Regions from separate parts of the Acidovorax sp. GW101-11A03 genome, predicted to be linked through region 1. Evidence: predicted binding sites of a transcription regulator. Region 1 holds the regulator's gene; each other region holds the start of a gene.
The links. The regulator sigma-54, encoded in region 1, starts transcription at its own class of promoters, with help from an activator protein. The targets are predictions, from matches to a motif close to TGGCANGNAANCTGCTTT.
Positions count from the first base shown of each region.

Region 1 (6,090 bases):
CCGCAAAGTTCAGGCTCTGCAGCGGGCTGTGCTGGGCCGTCACTTCGACCTTGAAGGTCTGGCGCGTGGTGAACCAGATCTCCCAGGCCACATCGCTGGCCATGTTGTAGAGGTCGTTTTCAGATCGATACGGGCGGTGCGCCAGCTGCACCAGCACGCGCTGGGCCAGGCGGCTGTGCAGGTTGAGCTGCATGGCCTGGCGCCACGAGGCGCGCAGCAGCACGCCGCCCCGGCCCACCAGCAGGTCTTGCCCCGTGAGGCCGGTGATGCCATGCACCTCGTCGGCCAGAAAGCCCTCGACGCCCGCAGCGCAAGGGAGGAAAAGTTGGAGTTGGTTCATGTCGATGGGGAGGATACGCGCTCGGGCACGGCGGGGGAACCGGGCGCCCCCGCACGGGCCAGCAGCAGCTGGCGGACGGAGTCAGGGATCAGCGCCACTTTGCGATCGGCCTTGCCAATGAAGACGATGCCGATCTTGCCGCGCGCCACTTCGCGGCCGGAGGTCTTCTCGGTCATGCAGAACACCAGATCGAAGCCGTAGCGGTTGAAGTCCGAAGGCGCCATCTCCACCCGCATGGTCTCGCCATGGAAACCCTCGGACTTGTACTGCGCCACGATGTCGCCCACCACGATGGACAAGCCGCCCACGTCGGCCTCGGGGTAGCCCAGCGACTGGAAGAAACGCACGCGCGCTTCTGACACCAGAGTGAGCAGCTGCGCGTTGTCCAGGTGCCCGCCCTGGTTCACGTGGCTGATGTAGATCTGCAGCTCGGTGGCAAAGCCGAAGTGCGGGGGGAGGTCAAAAACAATGCGGGCCATGGTGGCGGACAGAGGGGTAGGAGAAAAGGAAGCGAAGAGCGCGAGCCCGCGCGGGGAGTGGTGCGCGGCGTGTGCCGCAGGGTGCTTGCAGGGCCACCGGTGGCGGGACGGCTCACCACGCCAAGGCGCCATGGATCGCAATGCGGGTTGGTGGCACAAGGATCTTGCAGGCCCCATGCCCCTTGTCTCGTATGCTCTCGGGCAGCGGATTTTACCGGAGCCCCTAATGCGCCCTTTTTATCGGACCCTGCTGACCGTGCTCGCACTGGCCGCCATGCCCTGGGGCGCAGGCGCCCAGACACTCTACAAATCGGTGGGTGCGGACGGCAAGGTCGTGTACAGCGACAAGCCCCCGGTGACAGGTGCCGTGGAAAAGACGATGAAGCTGGAGAACCTGCCAGTGAGCGTGGTGCCGGGCGCTTCGCCCGCGCCCGCCAAGCGTGCTTCTGCACCAGGCGACCCTGGAGGACCGCTTGTCATTGCAGCCCCGCCGAGTGGGGTTGTACTTTTTACGGCCAGTTGGTGTGGCTATTGCAAAGCCGCCAAGACCTATCTGAATCAAAAGAACATTGCATACCGAGAACTGGACGTAGACACACCGATAGGCAAAACCGCCTTTGCCGACATCGGCGGAAGAAGTGTGCCTTTGCTGATAGCTCCCAGACAGCGGATTACGGGCTTCACCGCCCAAGCATACGATTCAGCCTTTGCAGCACGCCAACAATAGAAAACCCCTTCGCTTGGCGCCGCGAGCAGCCTCTGCGCGTCGCTTCTTCATAGCGCCTTGCGCAGATTCGCCGGCGCAATCTTGAGCGCTTCGCGGTACTTCGCCACGGTGCGGCGTGCGCATTCAATGCCCTGCTCCTTGAGCATCTCGGCGATCTGGCTGTCCGACAGCGGCTTGGTGGGGTTCTCTGCCGACACGAACTGCTTGATCAGTGCGCGCACAGCGGTGCTGGACGCATTGCCACCGGTCTCGGTGCCCAGGCCAGAGCCAAAGAAGTACTTCAGCTCGTAGGTGCCGATGGGCGTGGCCATGTATTTGGCCGTGGTCACGCGGCTGATCGTGGATTCGTGCAGGCCCAGTTCGTCGGCGATGTCGCGCAGCACCAGCGGGCGCATGGCCAGTTCGCCGTGGGTGAAGAAGTTCTTCTGCCGCTCGACGATGGCGCGCGAGACGCGCAGGATGGTGTCAAAGCGCTGCTGGATGTTCTTGATGAACCAGCGCGCCTCCTGCAGCCGCTGCTGCATGCCCTGGTGGCCTTCGCCGCCCTTGTGGCCGCGCAGGGCGCCGGCGTAGATGTCGTGCACGCGCAGGCGGGGCATCACGTCGGGGTTGAGCTGCACGATGAAGTTGTGCTGGCCGTCCCGCCCGTTGGCACGCCCGGCTTTGCGCACGATCACGTCGGGCACGATGATGTTGCGCTCCACATCGACGAACTTGCGGCCGGGGCGCGGCTCCAGACGGGCGATCAGTGCCATGGCGGCGCGGGTGCGCTCTTCGCCGTCGCCACAGAGCTGCGTCAGGCGGCGGATGTCGCGGCGGGCCAGCATCTCCAGCGGTTGCTGGCAGATAGTGAGCGCCGTCTTGACGGTGTCGGGGTCGGCCTCTTCGTCGGCGTCCAGCGCCTTGAGCTGCAGCGTGAGGCATTCGGCCAGGTTGCGCGCGCCCACGCCCGTGGGCTCCAGGCTTTGCAGCAGGCGCAGCGCCACGGTAAAGCGGTGCACCAGCTCTTCGATCTGCTCCAGGTCATCCGGCCCGGCCAGGGCGGTGGCGAGTTCTTCGAGCGGCTCTTCGAGGTAGCCGTCGTCGTTCAGGGATTCGATCAGGAAGCGCAGCGCGGCGCAATCCACCTCGGACAGGCGCAGCGACAGGGCCTGGCGGTGCAAAAAAGCGGTGAGCGATTCATGCGAGCGGGCCAGTTCGGTGGCATCAGCGTCGTCGCCTTCCGCATCGTTGCGGGTGCGGGCCGGGGCGTCGCCGCCCCATTCGGCGTCGTTGGGCGCCATCTCGACCGTGCCGTCGCCGCTCCAGTCGGGTTCGTCGACGCCAGGGCCTGGCGTTTCGGCATCATTTGGGCCTTCTGCGCCCGCTGCGCTTGCGCTTGTAGCTCCTGAAAATATAGCATCATCAGCGCTGTATTCGTCGGCTTGCGCGGGGGCGTCGGCGGTTTCCAGGCCAAACTCCTCGCGCGGCGCCTCTTCGGCTGTGCGTTCGAGGAACGGGTTCTCGTCGAGCATCTGCTCGACTTCCTGCGAGAGTTCGAGCGTGGACAGCTGCAGCAGCCGGATGGACTGCTGGAGCTGGGGGGTCAGTGCAAGGTGCTGCGAGACGCGCAGCGACAGGCCAGGCTTCATCACATGCGGAAATGTTCGCCCAGATACACCCGGCGCACTTCGGCGTTGTCCACGATCTCGGACGGCGTGCCCTGCGCCAGCACGCGGCCATCGCTGATGATGAAGGCGTGATCGCAGATGCCCAGGGTTTCGCGCACGTTGTGGTCGGTGATGAGCACACCAATGCCGCGCGCCTTGAGGAAACCGATGATGCGCTGGATCTCGATCACGGCGATGGGGTCGATGCCTGCAAAGGGCTCGTCCAGCAGGATGAAGCGCGGCTGTGTGGCCAGGGCGCGGGCGATCTCCACCCGACGGCGCTCGCCACCGGACAGGGCCATCGCGGGCGAGGCGCGCAGGTGCTGCACGCGCAGCTCTTCCAGCAAGGCCGTCAGGCGCTCTTCGATGGCCTCACGCGAGAGCGGCTGGCCGTCGTCGCCTCGCTGCAGCTCCAGCACGGCGCGCACGTTTTCTTCGACCGTGAGCTTGCGGAAGATGGAGGCTTCCTGCGGCAGGTACGACAGCCCCAGCCGCGAGCGGCGGTGGATGGGCATGTGGGCCACCGAATGGCCGTCGATGCGGATGTCGCCTGCATCGCTGCGCACCAGGCCCACGATCATGTAGAACGAGGTGGTCTTGCCCGCACCATTGGGGCCGAGCAGACCCACGACCTCGCCTTTTTGCACGACCAGCGATACGTCCTTGACGACCTTGCGGCTGCCGTACGACTTGGCCAGGTGCTGCACCTCCAGGCGGCTGCCGGCCTGGGTGTCAGGGCCGGGATGAACGGGCACCGCGCTCACTTGGAGCCGCCACCAAGGCTGTTGCTGGGGCGCAGCACGGGTGCCGCGCCGGGTGCTGCTGGTTCCGGCGCCGCAGCACCTGCGGGCGGATCCTTGGGTGCCAGCACCGCGCGCACGCGGTTGCCGGGGGCCGGGGCATCGCCCGCCGCATTGGCGGCGGGGGCACGCTGGCCGTCCACGGTGAACACGTCGGTGAGGTTGTTGTAGACGATCACGGCACCGGTGATCTCATCGCTGAGTGCGGCACCCCGGTAGCGGCGCAGCTCGGCGCGGGTGATGAAACGCACGTTGTCGGCCTTGCCGTCGTACTCGATGACTTCGCTTTCGCCTTCGATGTACTCGTCGGGGGCGCCGGGCAGGGTGTCGCGCTTCTGGCGGAAGAAGGCGCGTTTGCCGGCTTCGGCCGTGACCACGCCAAACTGGTAGCCATCGGCATCCTGGCGCACATCCAGCCGCGCGCCGCGCAGCACGATGGTGCCTTTGGTCATGACCACGCGCCCCGAGAACACGCTGGTCTGCTTGAGTTCATCGTGGCGCAACGCGTCGGCCTCGATGTTCATGGGCTTGGCGCGGTCGGCTTTTTCAGCGTGGGCCACGCCATGAAGGCAGGCCAAGGCCGCGAGCAGGAGGGTCGGAAGGAGGCGGTGGTTCATAGGGCACGAATCTTGCAGTTCATTGTAGCCATCCCCACGCGCCCTCCATGAAGAAAGCCCGCATCAGCGGGCTTTCTTCGCGGGCATCCAGGGCCTTTGGCGCGTTGCAACCTGCGCCCAGGGCGGCCCGGGGCTTACTTTTGCTTGACCAGCGCTTCCACCACCTGCAGCACGTTCTGCATGTTGCCGGCCATGGTGCCGTCCGTGTAGAACTTGCCCGCCACGCCCATGGAGGGCACGCCTTCCACGCCATAAGCGTCCTGCAGTTGCGAGGCGCGGCGGACCTGGTTGGAGACGGTGAACGATGCGTAGACTTCCTTGAACTTGGCGGCATCTACACCCTGCTGGGCCACCCAGGCAAAAATCTCGTCGTCCTTGGCGAGCTTGACCTTTTCCACATGGATCGCGCGGAACACCTTGGCGTGCAGGGCTTCGAGCTTGCCCATGCCTTCCAGGGTGTAGAACAGCTTTTGCTGGGGCACGAAGCTGGCATTGAAGGCTACGGGCACGCGGCGGATGAAAAGATCCTTGGGCGCGGCCTTGACCCAGGCGTCAAGCGTGGGTTCGAACACATTGCAGTGGGGGCAGCTGTACCAGAAGAACTCGATCACATCGACCTTGCCGGCCGGTGCATCGGGCGTCACGGGCTTGTCCAGCCGCTTGTAGTCCTTGCCCTCCTTGAACTGGCGGGCCTGGGCCAGCGCAGGGGTGGCGACGGGCAGCGTCAGGGCGGAAGCGGCGACTGCCGAGGCAGCGGACAAAGAAAACTCACGGCGTTTCATGGCAAAGACTCTCCTAGTTCAGGTCTGGGGGATGGGAGCCATGCCCCCGCAAAAAGTTCAGCGCCCGAAGTCTGACGCATCAGCGCTGCACGCGCACCAGCGCCGATTCCAGCCCGGCGCCATCGAGCTTCTCCTTGAGCTGCTCGGCATCGTCGCGCTTGGTGAACGGGCCCACCCGCACGCGGAACACCGCCCGGCCATTTTGTTCACGCTCGCTCACGCGGGCTTCCCAGCCCATCATGGCCAGCTTGGCGCGCTGGGCATCGGCATCGGCCTGGGTACGGAAGGCCCCGGCCTGCACAAAGTAGTCGAACGGGTCCACATTGCCCTTGGCGGCGGCCTTGGCCACGGCCAGGTCACCCAGCGGGTCGGCACCTGGCTTGGATTCGGCCTTGGCGGCCTCGGGCTTGCTGGCGCCGGGCTTGGGGGCAGATGCCGCAGCCCGCACCTCGGGTGCGGGCGATGCGGGCGTGGTGGCCGAAGCGGGCGCAGACGCCGCAGCCGCCACGGCGGGTGTGGCAGGCCGGGCCGGGTTCTTGCCATACAACGGCGAGTTCGGGTCCCAGTTCTTGTTCTTCTGCGACTCGGCGGCATCCATGTCGGCCGTGCGCCCGCCGCCCTTGTTCAGAAAAGGCACCGGCACCTTGGTCACATACACGGCCACCGCCAGCGCGGCGCCCAGGCCCACGATGACGC
Region 1 covers NZ_JBWKZU010000002.1:17,230-23,319, reverse strand. Annotated here, with positions in the region: gene AC07Z7_RS01375 (THUMP domain-containing class I SAM-dependent RNA methyltransferase) at 1-340, opposite strand, end outside; gene AC07Z7_RS01370 (acyl-CoA thioesterase) at 337-819, opposite strand; gene AC07Z7_RS01365 (glutaredoxin domain-containing protein) at 1,046-1,546, shown strand; gene AC07Z7_RS01360 (RNA polymerase factor sigma-54) at 1,594-3,177, opposite strand; gene lptB (LPS export ABC transporter ATP-binding protein) at 3,177-3,959, opposite strand; gene lptA (lipopolysaccharide transport periplasmic protein LptA) at 3,956-4,612, opposite strand; gene AC07Z7_RS01345 (thiol:disulfide interchange protein DsbA/DsbL) at 4,747-5,394, opposite strand; gene AC07Z7_RS01340 (SPOR domain-containing protein) at 5,474-6,090, opposite strand, start outside.

Region 2 (6,090 bases), on a different contig from region 1:
ACCTTGAGCAAGGGCAGCACGGGCAGGTCCTGTGCACGGCGGGATTCGTCCTGCAGCGTGGCCTCCAGCGCGCCCTGCACCCGCACCACCAGCGCGGTCACGTTGTCGCTGCTGCCCCGGCGCAGCGCGGCCTGCACCAGCTCGTCGCTGAGTGCCTGGGCCGCCACGCCCTCCTGGCGCAGCAGCTGCCGCAGCTCGCGCTCGGGCAGACTGCCGTGCACGCCGTCGGACAGCAGCACAAACAGGTCGCCGCTGTGCAGCTCGCCCTGGCTGTAGTCCACCACCACATGGTCGTCGAGCCCCATGGCGCGGGTGAGCTGGTGCGCAAAGTCGCGCTGCGCCATCACATGGTCGGCCGTGAGCAGCTGCAGCCGCCCGCCGCGCAGCAGGTAGGCGCGGGTGTCGCCCACATGGGCCAGCGTGTACGACTGGCCGCGCAGCACCAGCGCCGTGAGCGTGGTCAGCCCCACGGCGGGCTGGCGGCGCCGGTTCATGGAGGCGAGCCAGCCGTTGTGGGCATTCAGGATGCGGTCCAGCGCCACGGTGGTGTCCCAGGTCTCGGGGGTGGCGAAGTAGTCGCCCACCAGGGTGCTCACCGTGGTCTGGGCGGCCTCGCGGCCCTTGCCGCCCGTGCTCACGCCATCGGCGATGGCGGCAATGGCGCCGCGCTCGCGGTCGCGCCCCTGCCCCACCACCAGGGCGGCAAAGTCCTCGTTCACCTCATTGCGGCCGGCCAGCGAGACCTGGCCCACATCCAGTTCAAAGCTCATGCACCAGCTCCACGCAGGTTCTGTGCCCAAGGTGGTGCATGCCGGGGCGTGGCCGTCCGCACCACCCTGCGCCTTGGACGGCCCTCGCCCCGGAACACCCTCCTGGTTCACCCCAGTTCAGTGCAAAAAATCTGGCACGGCCATTGCTTAACAGGGGCAAGGGCCAGGCAGGCCCACGCAATTCAGCAGTGCAAAGGCGCACGGAGGAGTTGTACGGACGAAGGCGTCCCCACATGCGGTTTCGAGACCTCGAAGCAGCATCGTGTGGACGCCTTTTTTGTTTTGCGCATCGCTCCGGCGATGGAACCGATGGAGTCATGATGAAAAAGCTCAAACTGGTGATGGTGGGAAACGGCATGGCCGGTGTGCGCACGCTGGAAGAGCTGCTCAAGATCGCCCCCGATCTGTATGACATCACGGTGTTCGGTGCCGAGCCCCACCCCAACTACAACCGCATTCTGCTGTCCCCCGTGCTGGCGGGCGAGCAGACCATCGACGAGATCATCCTGAACGACTGGTCCTGGTATGCCGACAACCACATCACGCTGCACACCGGCTTCACAGTGACCGACGTGGACCGCGTGCGCCGCGTGGTCAGCGCCACCAGCAGCGACGGCACGGTGATCAGCGCCGAATACGACCGCCTCATCCTCGCCACCGGCTCCAACCCCTTCATCCTGCCCATCCCCGGCAAGGACCTGAAAGGCGTGCTGGCCTACCGCGACATTGCCGACACGCAGGCCATGATCGACGCCGCCGCCACCTACAAGCACGCAGTGGTCATCGGCGGCGGCCTGCTGGGCCTGGAGGCCGCGAACGGCCTCATGAAGCGCGGCATGACCGTGAGCGTGGTGCACGTGATGCCCTCGCTGATGGAGCGCCAGCTGGATGACGTGGCGGGCAAGATGCTGCAGAAGTCGCTGGAAGACCGTGGCATGCGCTTCTTGATGGGTGCGCAAACCCAGGAACTGGTGGGCAACGCCGAAGGCCGCGTGGCCAGCGTCAAGTTCAAGGACGGCACCGAGGTGCCCGCCGACCTGGTGGTGATGGCCGTGGGCATCCGCCCCAACACGGCTTTGGCCGAGAAGATGCGCTTGCATGTGAACCGCGGCATTGTCGTGAGCGACACGCTGCAGACCACCACCGACGCGCGCATCTACGCCGTGGGCGAATGCGCCGCACACCGGGGCATCGCCTATGGGCTGGTGGCCCCGCTGTTCGAGCAGGGCAAGGTGCTGGCCAACCATCTGGCGGAGTTCGGCATCGGTCGCTACCAGGGCTCGCTCACGTCCACCAAGCTCAAGGTGACGGGCATCGACCTGTTCTCGGCCGGAGACTTTCAAGGAGGAGACGACACCGAGGAGATCGTGATGAGCGACCCCTTCGGCGGTGTGTACAAAAAGCTCGTCATCAAAGACGACAAGCTGGTGGGCGCCTGCCTGTATGGCGACACGGTGGACGGCAGCTGGTACTTCAAGCTGCTGCGCGACGGCCGCAGCGTGAGCGACATCCGCGACAAGCTGATGTTTGGCGAATCGCACCTGGGCGACACAGGCCACCATGGCCAGAGCAAGGCTGCCGCGATGCAGGACAGCGACGAGGTGTGCGGCTGCAACGGCGTGACCAAGGGCGCCATCTGCAAGGCCATCAAGGACAAGGGCCTGTTCACACTGGACGAGGTGCGCAAGCACACCAAAGCCAGCGCGAGCTGTGGCTCGTGCACCGGGCTGGTGGAGCAGATCATCATGTTCACCGCCGGTGGCGACTACAGCGCCACGCCCAAGACCAAGGCCATGTGCGGCTGCACCGACCACGGCCACCAGGCGGTGCGCGACGCGATCCGCAGCAGCAAGCTGGTGACCATCTCCGACGTGTTCAAGTTCATGGAATGGAAGACACCCAATGGTTGTGCCACCTGCCGCCCGGCGGTGAACTACTACCTCATCAGCACCTGGCCCAAAGAGGCCAAGGACGACCCGCAGAGCCGCTTCATCAACGAGCGCAGCCACGCCAACATCCAGAAAGACGGCACCTACAGCGTGATCCCCCGCATGTGGGGCGGCGAGACCACGGCCGATGAGCTGCGCCGCATTGCCGATGCGGTGGACAAGTACAAGATCCCCACCGTCAAGGTCACAGGCGGCCAGCGCATCGACCTGCTGGGCGTAAAGAAGGAAGACCTGGTCAATGTGTGGCGTGACATCGGCATGCCCAGCGGCCATGCCTATGCCAAGGCGCTGCGCACCGTGAAGACCTGCGTGGGCAGCGAGTGGTGCCGCATGGGCACGCAGGACAGCACGCAGATGGGCAAGGATCTGGAGCGCGCCATGTGGCGCATGTACGCACCGCACAAGGTCAAGTTTGCCGTGAGCGGCTGCCCGCGCAACTGCGCCGAGGCGGGCATCAAGGACGTGGGCATCATCGGTGTGGACAGCGGCTGGGAGATGTATGTGGCTGGCAACGGTGGCATCAAGACCGAGGTGGCGCATTTCTTCACCAAGCTGAAAACCGCCGAGGAAGTGCTGGAGTACACCGGCGCGTTCTGCGAGCTGTACCGCCAGGAGGGCTGGTACCTGGAGCGCACCGTGCACTACGTGAGCCGCGTGGGCCTGGACTACGTGAAGAAACGCATTCTGGAAGACCACGCAGGCCGCAGGGCGCTGTGGGAGCAGTTGCAGTTTGCGCTGGATGGCGAGCCCGACCCCTGGTTTGAATTTGACAAGGCGGCCGTGGACACGCGCCAGTTTGCGCCCCTGGGCGCCTGATCGGAAAGAAGGAGCCCACCATGCAACGCCGTACCCTTCTGACCTCTGCGGGCTACACCACGGCCTGGGGCGCCCTGGGCCTTCTGGTGCCTGGGGGCAAAGCCCAGGCCGAGGTGGCCGACCTGAACGACGCCATCAACAAGGCCGGGCGCCAGCGCATGCTGAGCCAGCGCATGGGCAAGGCCTGGCTGGCCCTGGCCCACAAGTCCGACACCCCGGCGGCACGCGCCGTGCTGGAGCAGTCCCTGGCGCTGTTCGAGCGCCAGTTGGGAGAATTGAAGGCCTTTGCGCCCTCGCCTGCCATCCGCGACACCTACGTAAAACTCGAAGGCGCCTGGGCCGACCACAAGGCCACGCTGATGGGCACCACGCCCTCGCGCGACGGCGTGGCCGCGCTGCTGCAAGCCGACGCCAAGGTGCTGGCCCTGGCCCACCAGGGCACTTCGCAATACGAAGCCGCACTGGGCAAGCCCGTGGGCCACCTGGTGAACGTGGCCGGGCGCCAGCGCATGCTGAGCCAGCGCATGGCCAAGTTCTGCCTGTCGGCCATGCTCGGCGTGGACACGGCCGCCGCCACGACCGAGATCGCCAAGGCGCGCGACGAATTCCTGAAGGCCACCGAGTTGCTGCGCAACGCCTCACAGGCTACCGTGCGCATCCGCCAGGAGCTGCTGCTGGCCGACAGCCAGTGGGTGTTCTTCGACGCGGCCCTGCAGCGGCTGGGCAACGCCAGCAACACCTTCCGCCAGGTGTCCGAAGTGTTCGTGAGCAGCGAGAACCTGCTGGCCAGCATGGACCGCGTGACGGGCATGTATGCCGCGCTCGGCACCTGAGCACCGGCTACCACGTCCGCCCCACACCACCACAAAAACATCCCCCTAGACCACCCCATGACCACGAACCACCCCACCCCCGACTGGAAGCTGATCTGCAGCGTGGAAGACATCCCCGTGCTGGGCGCACGCCGCGTGGCGCGCCCGCTGGGGCTGGATGTGGCGGTGTTCCGCAACGATGCGGGCGGCGTGTTTGCGTTGCTGGACCGCTGCCCCCACAAGGGCGGCCCGCTGTCGCAAGGCATCGTGTTTGGCACACAGGTGGCCTGCCCCCTGCACAACTGGACCATCGGCCTGTGCGACGGACAGGCATCCGCCCCCGACGAGGGCTGCACGCCGAAGTTTGCGGTGAAGGTGGAGAACGGCGCGGTGTACCTGGACAGCCATGAACTGGCCACGCTGGCCACCGACCTCGCCCGCCCCATTGCAGGGCCAGCGCGGCGCACCGCCACGGCATGAAACGCCGTGGCCGCACCACAGGCCGCCAGCACCAAAATGCTATAAATTACATAGCAATAAGCGCTTTATAGACGCGCGTAAGCACCCAAAAAAGATCACAAATCCAGGCCCCTCGCCATGCAAGAAACCAAATCCACCTGCCCCTACTGCGGCGTAGGCTGCGGCGTGATCATCGAAAGCAACGGCCCCCAGATCACCGGCGTGCGCGGCGACCCGAACCACCCCGCCAACTTTGGCCGCCTGTGCACCAAGGGCTCGACCCTGCACCTCACGGCCAGCAGCCCCATCACGCTGCAGACCCGGCTGCTGCAGCCCCAGCGCCGCGCGCACCGCGCGGATGCACCCCAGTCGCTGTCGTGGGACGCCGCCCTGGGTCTGGCCACTGACCAGTTTGCCAGCATCATCCAGCAGCACGGCCCCGACGCCGTGGGCTTTTACGTGAGCGGCCAGCTGCTCACCGAGGACTACTACGTCTTCAACAAACTCGCCAAGGGCCTGATCGGCACCAACAACATCGACACCAATTCGCGCCTGTGCATGAGCAGCGCGGTGGCGGGCTACAAGCAGACCCTGGGCGCTGACGCGCCACCCGCCTGCTACGACGATGTGAAACACGCGCAGTGCCTGTTCATTGTGGGCAGCAACGCGGCCTGGGCGCACCCCATCTTGTTTCGCCGCATTGAAGACGCACGCGCCGCCAATCCCGGCATGAAGGTCATCGTGGCCGACCCGCGCCGCACCGACACGGCCGGCATGGCTGACCTGTTTTTGCCCATCCAGCCTGGCAGCGACGTGATGCTGTTCAACGGCATGCTGCACCTGATGCTGTGGGAGGGCTGGACCAACGCCGAATACATCGCCGCGCACACCACGGGCTTTGACGAGCTCAAGGCCCTGGTGCGCGACTACACACCCGAACGCGTGGCGCAGATCTGTGGAATTTCGGTGGCCGATCTGAACACCGCCGCGAAATGGTTTGCGCAGTCCAAAGCCACGCTCAGCCTGTACTGCCAGGGCCTGAACCAGAGCAGCAGCGGCACGGCCAAGAACGCAGCGCTCATCAACCTGCACCTGGCCACCGCACAGATCGGCAAGCCCGGCGCGGGCCCGTTCAGCCTGACCGGCCAGCCCAACGCCATGGGCGGGCGCGAAGTGGGTGGCCTGGCCAATCTGCTCAGCGCCCACCGCGACCTGGCCAACCCGCAGCACCGCGCCGAAGTAGCTGCGCTCTGGGGCGTGGCCGATGTGCCATCCAAACCTGGC
Region 2 covers NZ_JBWKZU010000013.1:38,296-44,385, reverse strand. Annotated here, with positions in the region: gene AC07Z7_RS07935 (bifunctional protein-serine/threonine kinase/phosphatase) at 1-770, opposite strand, end outside; gene nirB (nitrite reductase large subunit NirB) at 1,091-3,535, shown strand; gene AC07Z7_RS07925 (type IV pili methyl-accepting chemotaxis transducer N-terminal domain-containing protein) at 3,556-4,368, shown strand; gene nirD (nitrite reductase small subunit NirD) at 4,426-4,827, shown strand; gene AC07Z7_RS07915 (nitrate reductase) at 4,945-6,090, shown strand, end outside.
Region 2: nirB (nitrite reductase large subunit NirB) is a predicted target of sigma-54. The motif match lies at 903-920, and genes of this name have one in related genera.

Region 3 (6,090 bases), on a different contig from region 1:
GCTGGCCGTCGAACGTGGTGCGGCGGCCACCGATCAACTCGCCGCCCAGTTCCACGTTCTTGATCGGCAGGTAGTACATGCCGGCATGCCATTGGTAGAGTTTGTGGTTGCCTTCGGCGCCATAGGCGTTCACGTAGGCGTCGCCCAGGTGGTTGCGCGAGCGAACCAGGCCCAGCGATACGGTGCCGCGCAGCTTTTCGCTGAACACGTTGGACAGGCCCAGCACCAGGCCGTGCGACTTGTCCAGGCGCACCGTGCCGCCGTCCAGCACCGGGTAGTTGGTGCCCACCAGGTAGGCGCCGTCGCCATCACCGTCCAGGCGCGTGTACTGCGCCATCAGTGTGGTGGTGCCGGTGATCTTGTAGCCCGCGCCCAGGCCAAAGCCGGTGCCGCGCTTGGACACGCCCGAGACGCGTTGCTCGTGCGACAGCAGGCGGGCGTTCACGTTGCCCCAGTCATAGGCCTTGTCCACGCGGGCCACCAGGTTGGGGCTGCGTGCGCCGTCGGTGGGCTCTTCCACGGCGAACTGGAACTTGGCCGAGCTGGGGTTGTTGTAGGTGTAGCGGATCTGCGTGGGGCGGCGGAACGTGGCGCCGGGCGGGCCGTTGAAGTCCACGGTCTCAGGCAGGTTGTCCGTGTCCATGAAGGTGGACCAGGTCTGGCCGATCAGCCAGCCCGCGTATTCGCCGTAGGCATGGCGCAGGCGCAGGCGGTTGCGGTTGCACTCGGCGCCGCAGTAGGCATAAAAGTCGGCTTCGATCTTGGTGTTGAAGGTGCCCACGGCGGTGGGCGTGGAGGTCTCGAAACCAAAGCGCGAGGTCTGCGCGGTCAGGCTGGTCTTGCCGCTCTTGGAGCTGCCCAGGGGCTGCTCCATCAGGTTGGTGAAGGTGTCGCCCGGGGCGGTGCCCTTGAAGTCCTTGACCATGTTGGCTTCGGCAAAGCCATAGATGCGGATCGAGGTTTCGCTGCCCGGCAGGCGGAAGCTGCCAGGGATGTCGCCCAGCACCACAGCGTCCTTCTGCTTGAGTTCCACCGCTTCGATGCGGTCGTTCCAGCCCGATGCCGACGCGGCGGGCGCTGCAACCGGTGCCTGGGCCTTGAGCGCGTTCAGCTCGGCGCGCAGGGCCTTCAGCTCATTGCGCATGTCTTCGAAATCCTTGGCGGTCTGGGCAAAGGCTGCGGGTGGCAGGCTGCACAGGCCGGCGGCCATCAGGGCGAGGAACGTGTGGTTCAGTTTCATGGTCACTCCGGTAGGGGTTGTTGGCTTTTGTTATTCGGTGCGCATGGACCTGGATCTCAGGCCCCCATGCGGCCGATGAAGGCGCGGATGCGGTCGTTGGCGGGGTTGTTGAAGAACTCGGCAGGGGGGGCGTCGTGCGCGATGCGGCCTTGGTCGAAGAACATCACGCGGTCGGACACCTCGCGCGCAAAACCCATTTCGTGCGTCACCACGATCATGGTCATGCCGCCGCGGGCCAGCTCGCGCATCACGTCCAGCACCTCCTGCACCATTTCGGGGTCCAGGGCCGAGGTGGGTTCGTCAAACAGCATCACCTTGGGCGCCATGGCCAGCGCGCGTGCAATGGCAACCCGCTGCTGCTGGCCGCCCGAGAGCTGCCAGGGGTACTTGTGGGCGTGGTCCTGCATGCCCACGCGGCGCAGCAGCGCCATGGCCTGCTCGTTGGCCTGTGCGCGCTGCGTGTGGCGGATGCGGCGCGGCGCCAGGGTCACGTTGTCCAGCACGCTCATGTGGCCGAACAGGTTGAACTGCTGGAACACCATGCCGACCTCGCTGCGCTGCTTTTGCAGCAGGTGATGGTCGTCGCCCACCGGCTCGCCGCCGATGGTGATGGTGCCGCTGTCGTGGGGCTCCAGCCGGTTGATGGCGCGCAGCAAGGTGCTCTTGCCCGAGCCCGAGGCGCCGATGATCACGGTCACTTCGCCGGTGTTGAAGGTGGTCGAGACGTCCTTGAGCACCTGGTGGGCGCCGAACGACTTGCAGACCCGGTCCACGACGATGAAAGGAGTGGCTTGGCCCGTCATCATTTGTTGCGGCCTTCCACGTCGAAGCGGTATTCCACCGCGTTCGAGATCTGCGTGACCAGCGTGGTCAGCAGCAGGTAGGTGATGGCCACGGTGGAGAGCGTGGCAATGGGCTGGAAGGTGGCCGACTGGATGCGGTTGCCCACGTTGGTCAGCTCCACCACGCCAATCGCGTAGGCCAGCGACGAGTCCTTGAGCAGCGCCACAAAGTTGCTCACCAGCGGCGGCAGCGAGATCTTGAACGCCTGGGGGAACACCACGTCAAAAAAGACATGCATGCGCCCGAGGCCCAGGGCCTTGGCGGCCTCAGTCTGGCCACGCGGCACGGCCAGCAGCCCGGCGCGGATGGCCTCGGCGTTGTAGGCGCCCACGTTCAGGCCCAGGGCCAGCACGGCGGCGGCAAAGTCGGGCAAATTCAGACCCGGCACCAGCACCGGCAGCGCGAAGTACACAAACAGGATCTGCACCAGGAGGGGCGTGCCCCGGATGACCCAGATGTAGAAGCTGGCTGCCCAGCGCACCACCGCCCAGCGTGCGGTGCGGGCCAGGGCCGCGCCGGTGCCCAGCACCAGGCCGACGCTGCCGCTGATCAGCGTGAGCCACAGCGTGGTGCGCGCGCCGTCAGAAAAAGCCTGGGCGTTGGAGCCAATGGGCTCGGGCAGGAAGGAGAGCAGCTGGCCCAGCAGCGCCAGCGCCAGCACCATCAGGATGACGGCGGAGACCAGCGTGGCGTTGCTGCGCTGCTGGCGGGACCAGCGCTGCGGCCAAAAGGCAGTGAGCATGAAGAAATATCCCGGGCGTGCCGCTTACTGGCAGCGCACGTCTTCGTTGAAATATTTCTTGGACAGTGCGGCGTAGCTGCCATCGGCCATGACTTCGGCCAGGGCCTTGTTCCAGCCAGCGGCCAGCGAGCTGTTGCCCTTGGCCACGGCGGCGGCGATGCGTTCGATGAACAGCATGTCGCCCAGCTTGAAGCCCGCGCCGGGGTTCTTCTCGGCCACGGCCTTGGCCACAAAGCGGTCGGTCACCCAGGCGTCCACGCGGCGCGAGTTCAGGGCGCTGCGGGCGTCCACGTCGGTGGGGAAGTTCTTCATTTCCTTGATGGACGAGACCTTCTGCACGTTCTCGAGGTAGCTGGTGCCGGTCTGCACGGCCACGATCTTGCCGGCCAGGTCCTTGGCGCCCTTGATGGCGGGGTCCATGGCGATGATCATGCCGCCCGAGCAGTAGTGGGGCTCGGTGAAGGTCACGGCCTTGGCGCGCTCTTCGGTGATGCCGTGCGAGGCGATCACCAAGTCCCAGCGGTCCTGGCGCAGGCCGGTCAGCAGGGCGTCGAAGCCCAGCGTCTTCCACTGGATGGTCAGGCCCATCTTCTTGGCCACGAGTTCGGCCACTTCCACTTCAAAGCCGGTCAGCGTGGTGCCGTTGAAGAAATTGAACGGGGCGAACTGCCCTTCGGTGGCGATGAGGATCTTGCCGTCCTTCTTCACCTCGTCCAGTGTCCGGGCCTGGGCGGCGAATGCGGCGCAAAGCGCGAGGGCGGTGGCGACAGCCTTGAACAATTTCATGGGATGGGTCCTGTACGGGGTATTTCAGGTACAAAAAATCCGGCATGCGGGTAAGCAGGCCGGAGGCTCGGGGAACAAGAGCAGGGTCATCGCCAATGGCGAAGCCTGCCGTCATCAAATGGACACGATTATAAAGATGCGAATTTTTTCCTTGACACTGCGGACAACCCCCAGCGGGCGCTTGTGTGCCTATTCACAACAGGTTTAGACGGGGCTCCCAAACTTTCAGGAGCAGTTTTCGGGCCCGGTGTCAGCGCAAGAACGCGTCGTAGCCCGTCTTCAGGATCAGCGTGCTCACCACCAGGATGAAGATGCCGCGCACAAAGCCCGTGCCATGCTTGAGCGCCATGTGTGTGCCCAGCAGGCTGCCCACCACGTTGGCCGCGGCCAGCGTCACGGCAAAGTGCCACCACACGTGGCCCTTCGCCGCAAACAGCACGATGGCGGCGATGTTGGTGGCGCAGTTGAGCAGCTTGGCCGAGGCCGAGGCGTTCAGGAAGTCGTAGCCCAGCAGCCGCACGAACAGGAACACGAAGAAGCTGCCGGTGCCCGGGCCGAAGAAGCCGTCATAAAACCCGATGAGCACGCCGATCAGGCCCGCCACCAGCACCTCGGTGCGACCGGCAAAACGCGGGGTGTGGTGCCGCCCCAGTTCCTTTTTGGCCAGGGTGTAGACCAGCACGGCCAGCAGCACCAGGGGCAGCAGCTTGCGCAGGAAGTCGGCCGAGATCACCGTGACGGCCCAGGCGCCCGCAAACGACCCTACAAAACCGGCCGCCGCTGCGGGCAGCATGGCCTGCCAGCGGATCTGCACCCGGCGGCTGTACTGCCAGGTGGCCATGGCCGTGCCCCACACCGACGCCGCCTTGTTGGTGCCCAGCAGGGTGGCCGGTGGCGCCCCAGGAAACGCTGCAAACAGCGCGGGCACCATCACCAGGCCACCACCCCCCACGATCGCATCCACAAAGCCTGCGAGCAGCGAGGCCAGGGTCATCAGAATCCATTCCATGGCTCTATTTTCCCACCTGGAGTGCTATCAATTCAGGACTGAGCGGACGTGCGGGGCACCCAGATCACTTTTCGGGCGGGCAAGAAAAAGGCGCTGGGATCGCCAGCGCCTGGAAAGTGTTGCACCTCGTTGGGTGCTTTGAATTTGGTTGTTGGTAGAAAGTGTGTCTCCTCGGGCCCCTCGCTTGGCACACCGAAGCGCGCTTTCGAGTGCCGTGACTGTAACGGCTGCACCCTGCTGGTGCATTGGGGGTTTCCCGCCCCCCTTTGTTGGGCGTGCGGCCGGGCTGTGGTCCGGAATCGGGCGGCATCGGTTGGCATGGCTCGTGCAACGCGCTGTAACAAATTGCGAAAGGGAGCCTTCATGCGGGGAGTCTTGCACCGGTTCGTGGCGGTAGTTGGGTTGTGCCTGGGGCTGTATGCCAGCGCGCTGGCGCAGAGCCCGCCTGAGGCGGTTGCCGGTGGCGCGGCCCCGGCAGCGGCAGTAGTGGCGCTTACGCGGCCATCCCTGGTCGCGCAGGACACCGTGAATGCCGCCCACACCGGCTGGATGATGACCTCCACCGCGCTGGTGCTCCTCATGACTCTGCCGGGCATTGCGCTGTTCTACGCAGGCATGGTGCGCAAGAAGAACGTGCTCAACACCATGGCCAGCGTGGTGGCGATTGCGGCACTGGTCAGCCTGCTGTGGTTTGCGGCGGGGTACTCCCTCGCCTTCACGCCCGGCAATGCCTGGCTGGGGGGCTGGGAACGCGCGGGCTTTGCAGGGCTGGACTTTGACCTGGCGGGCGGCAAGCTTGCCGTGAGCCATGTGGCGCCCCACATCCCTGAGTCGGTGTACGCCATGTTTCAGCTCACGTTTGCCATCATCACTGCCGCGCTGCTGGTGGGGGCGCTGGTGGAGCGCATGCGGTTTTCGGCCATGCTGGTTTTCATCGGCCTGTGGACCCTGGTGGTCTACGCCCCGGTGGCGCACTGGGTGTGGGAGCCCGGTGGCTGGCTGGCGCAGATGGGCGCGCTCGACTTCGCGGGCGGCTCGGTGGTGCACGTGAACGCGGGCGTGGCCGGGCTGGTGTGTGCGTGGTTCCTGGGCCGCCGCACAGGCTACGGCCGTGAGCCCTTCGAGCCCTACAGCCTGGGGCTCACCATGGCGGGCGCGGGCCTGTTGTGGGTGGGCTGGTTTGGGTTCAATGCGGGCTCGGCCGTGGCGGCCGACGGCCGCGCCGGGCTGGCCATGGCGGTGACGCACCTGGCCGCAGCGGCTGGAGCGCTGGCGTGGATGCTGGGTGAGTGGGTGGTGCGTGGACGCCCGTCGCTGCTGGGGCTGTGCTCTGGCCTGGTGGCGGGGCTGGTGGCCATCACACCCGCCGCCGGTTTTGTCACGCTGCGCTCGGCCGTCGTGATTGGCCTCGTGGCCGGGCTGGCCTGCTACTGGGGCGCCACGGGGCTCAAGCGGCTGCTGCGGGTGGAC
Region 3 covers NZ_JBWKZU010000005.1:33,040-39,129, reverse strand. Annotated here, with positions in the region: gene AC07Z7_RS03950 (DcaP family trimeric outer membrane transporter) at 1-1,240, opposite strand, end outside; gene AC07Z7_RS03945 (amino acid ABC transporter ATP-binding protein) at 1,297-2,043, opposite strand; gene AC07Z7_RS03940 (amino acid ABC transporter permease) at 2,043-2,825, opposite strand; gene AC07Z7_RS03935 (ABC transporter substrate-binding protein) at 2,850-3,611, opposite strand; gene AC07Z7_RS03930 (sulfite exporter TauE/SafE family protein) at 3,862-4,620, opposite strand; gene AC07Z7_RS03925 (ammonium transporter) at 4,984-6,090, shown strand, end outside.
Region 3: AC07Z7_RS03925 (ammonium transporter) is a predicted target of sigma-54. The motif match lies at 4,935-4,952, and genes of this name have one in related genera.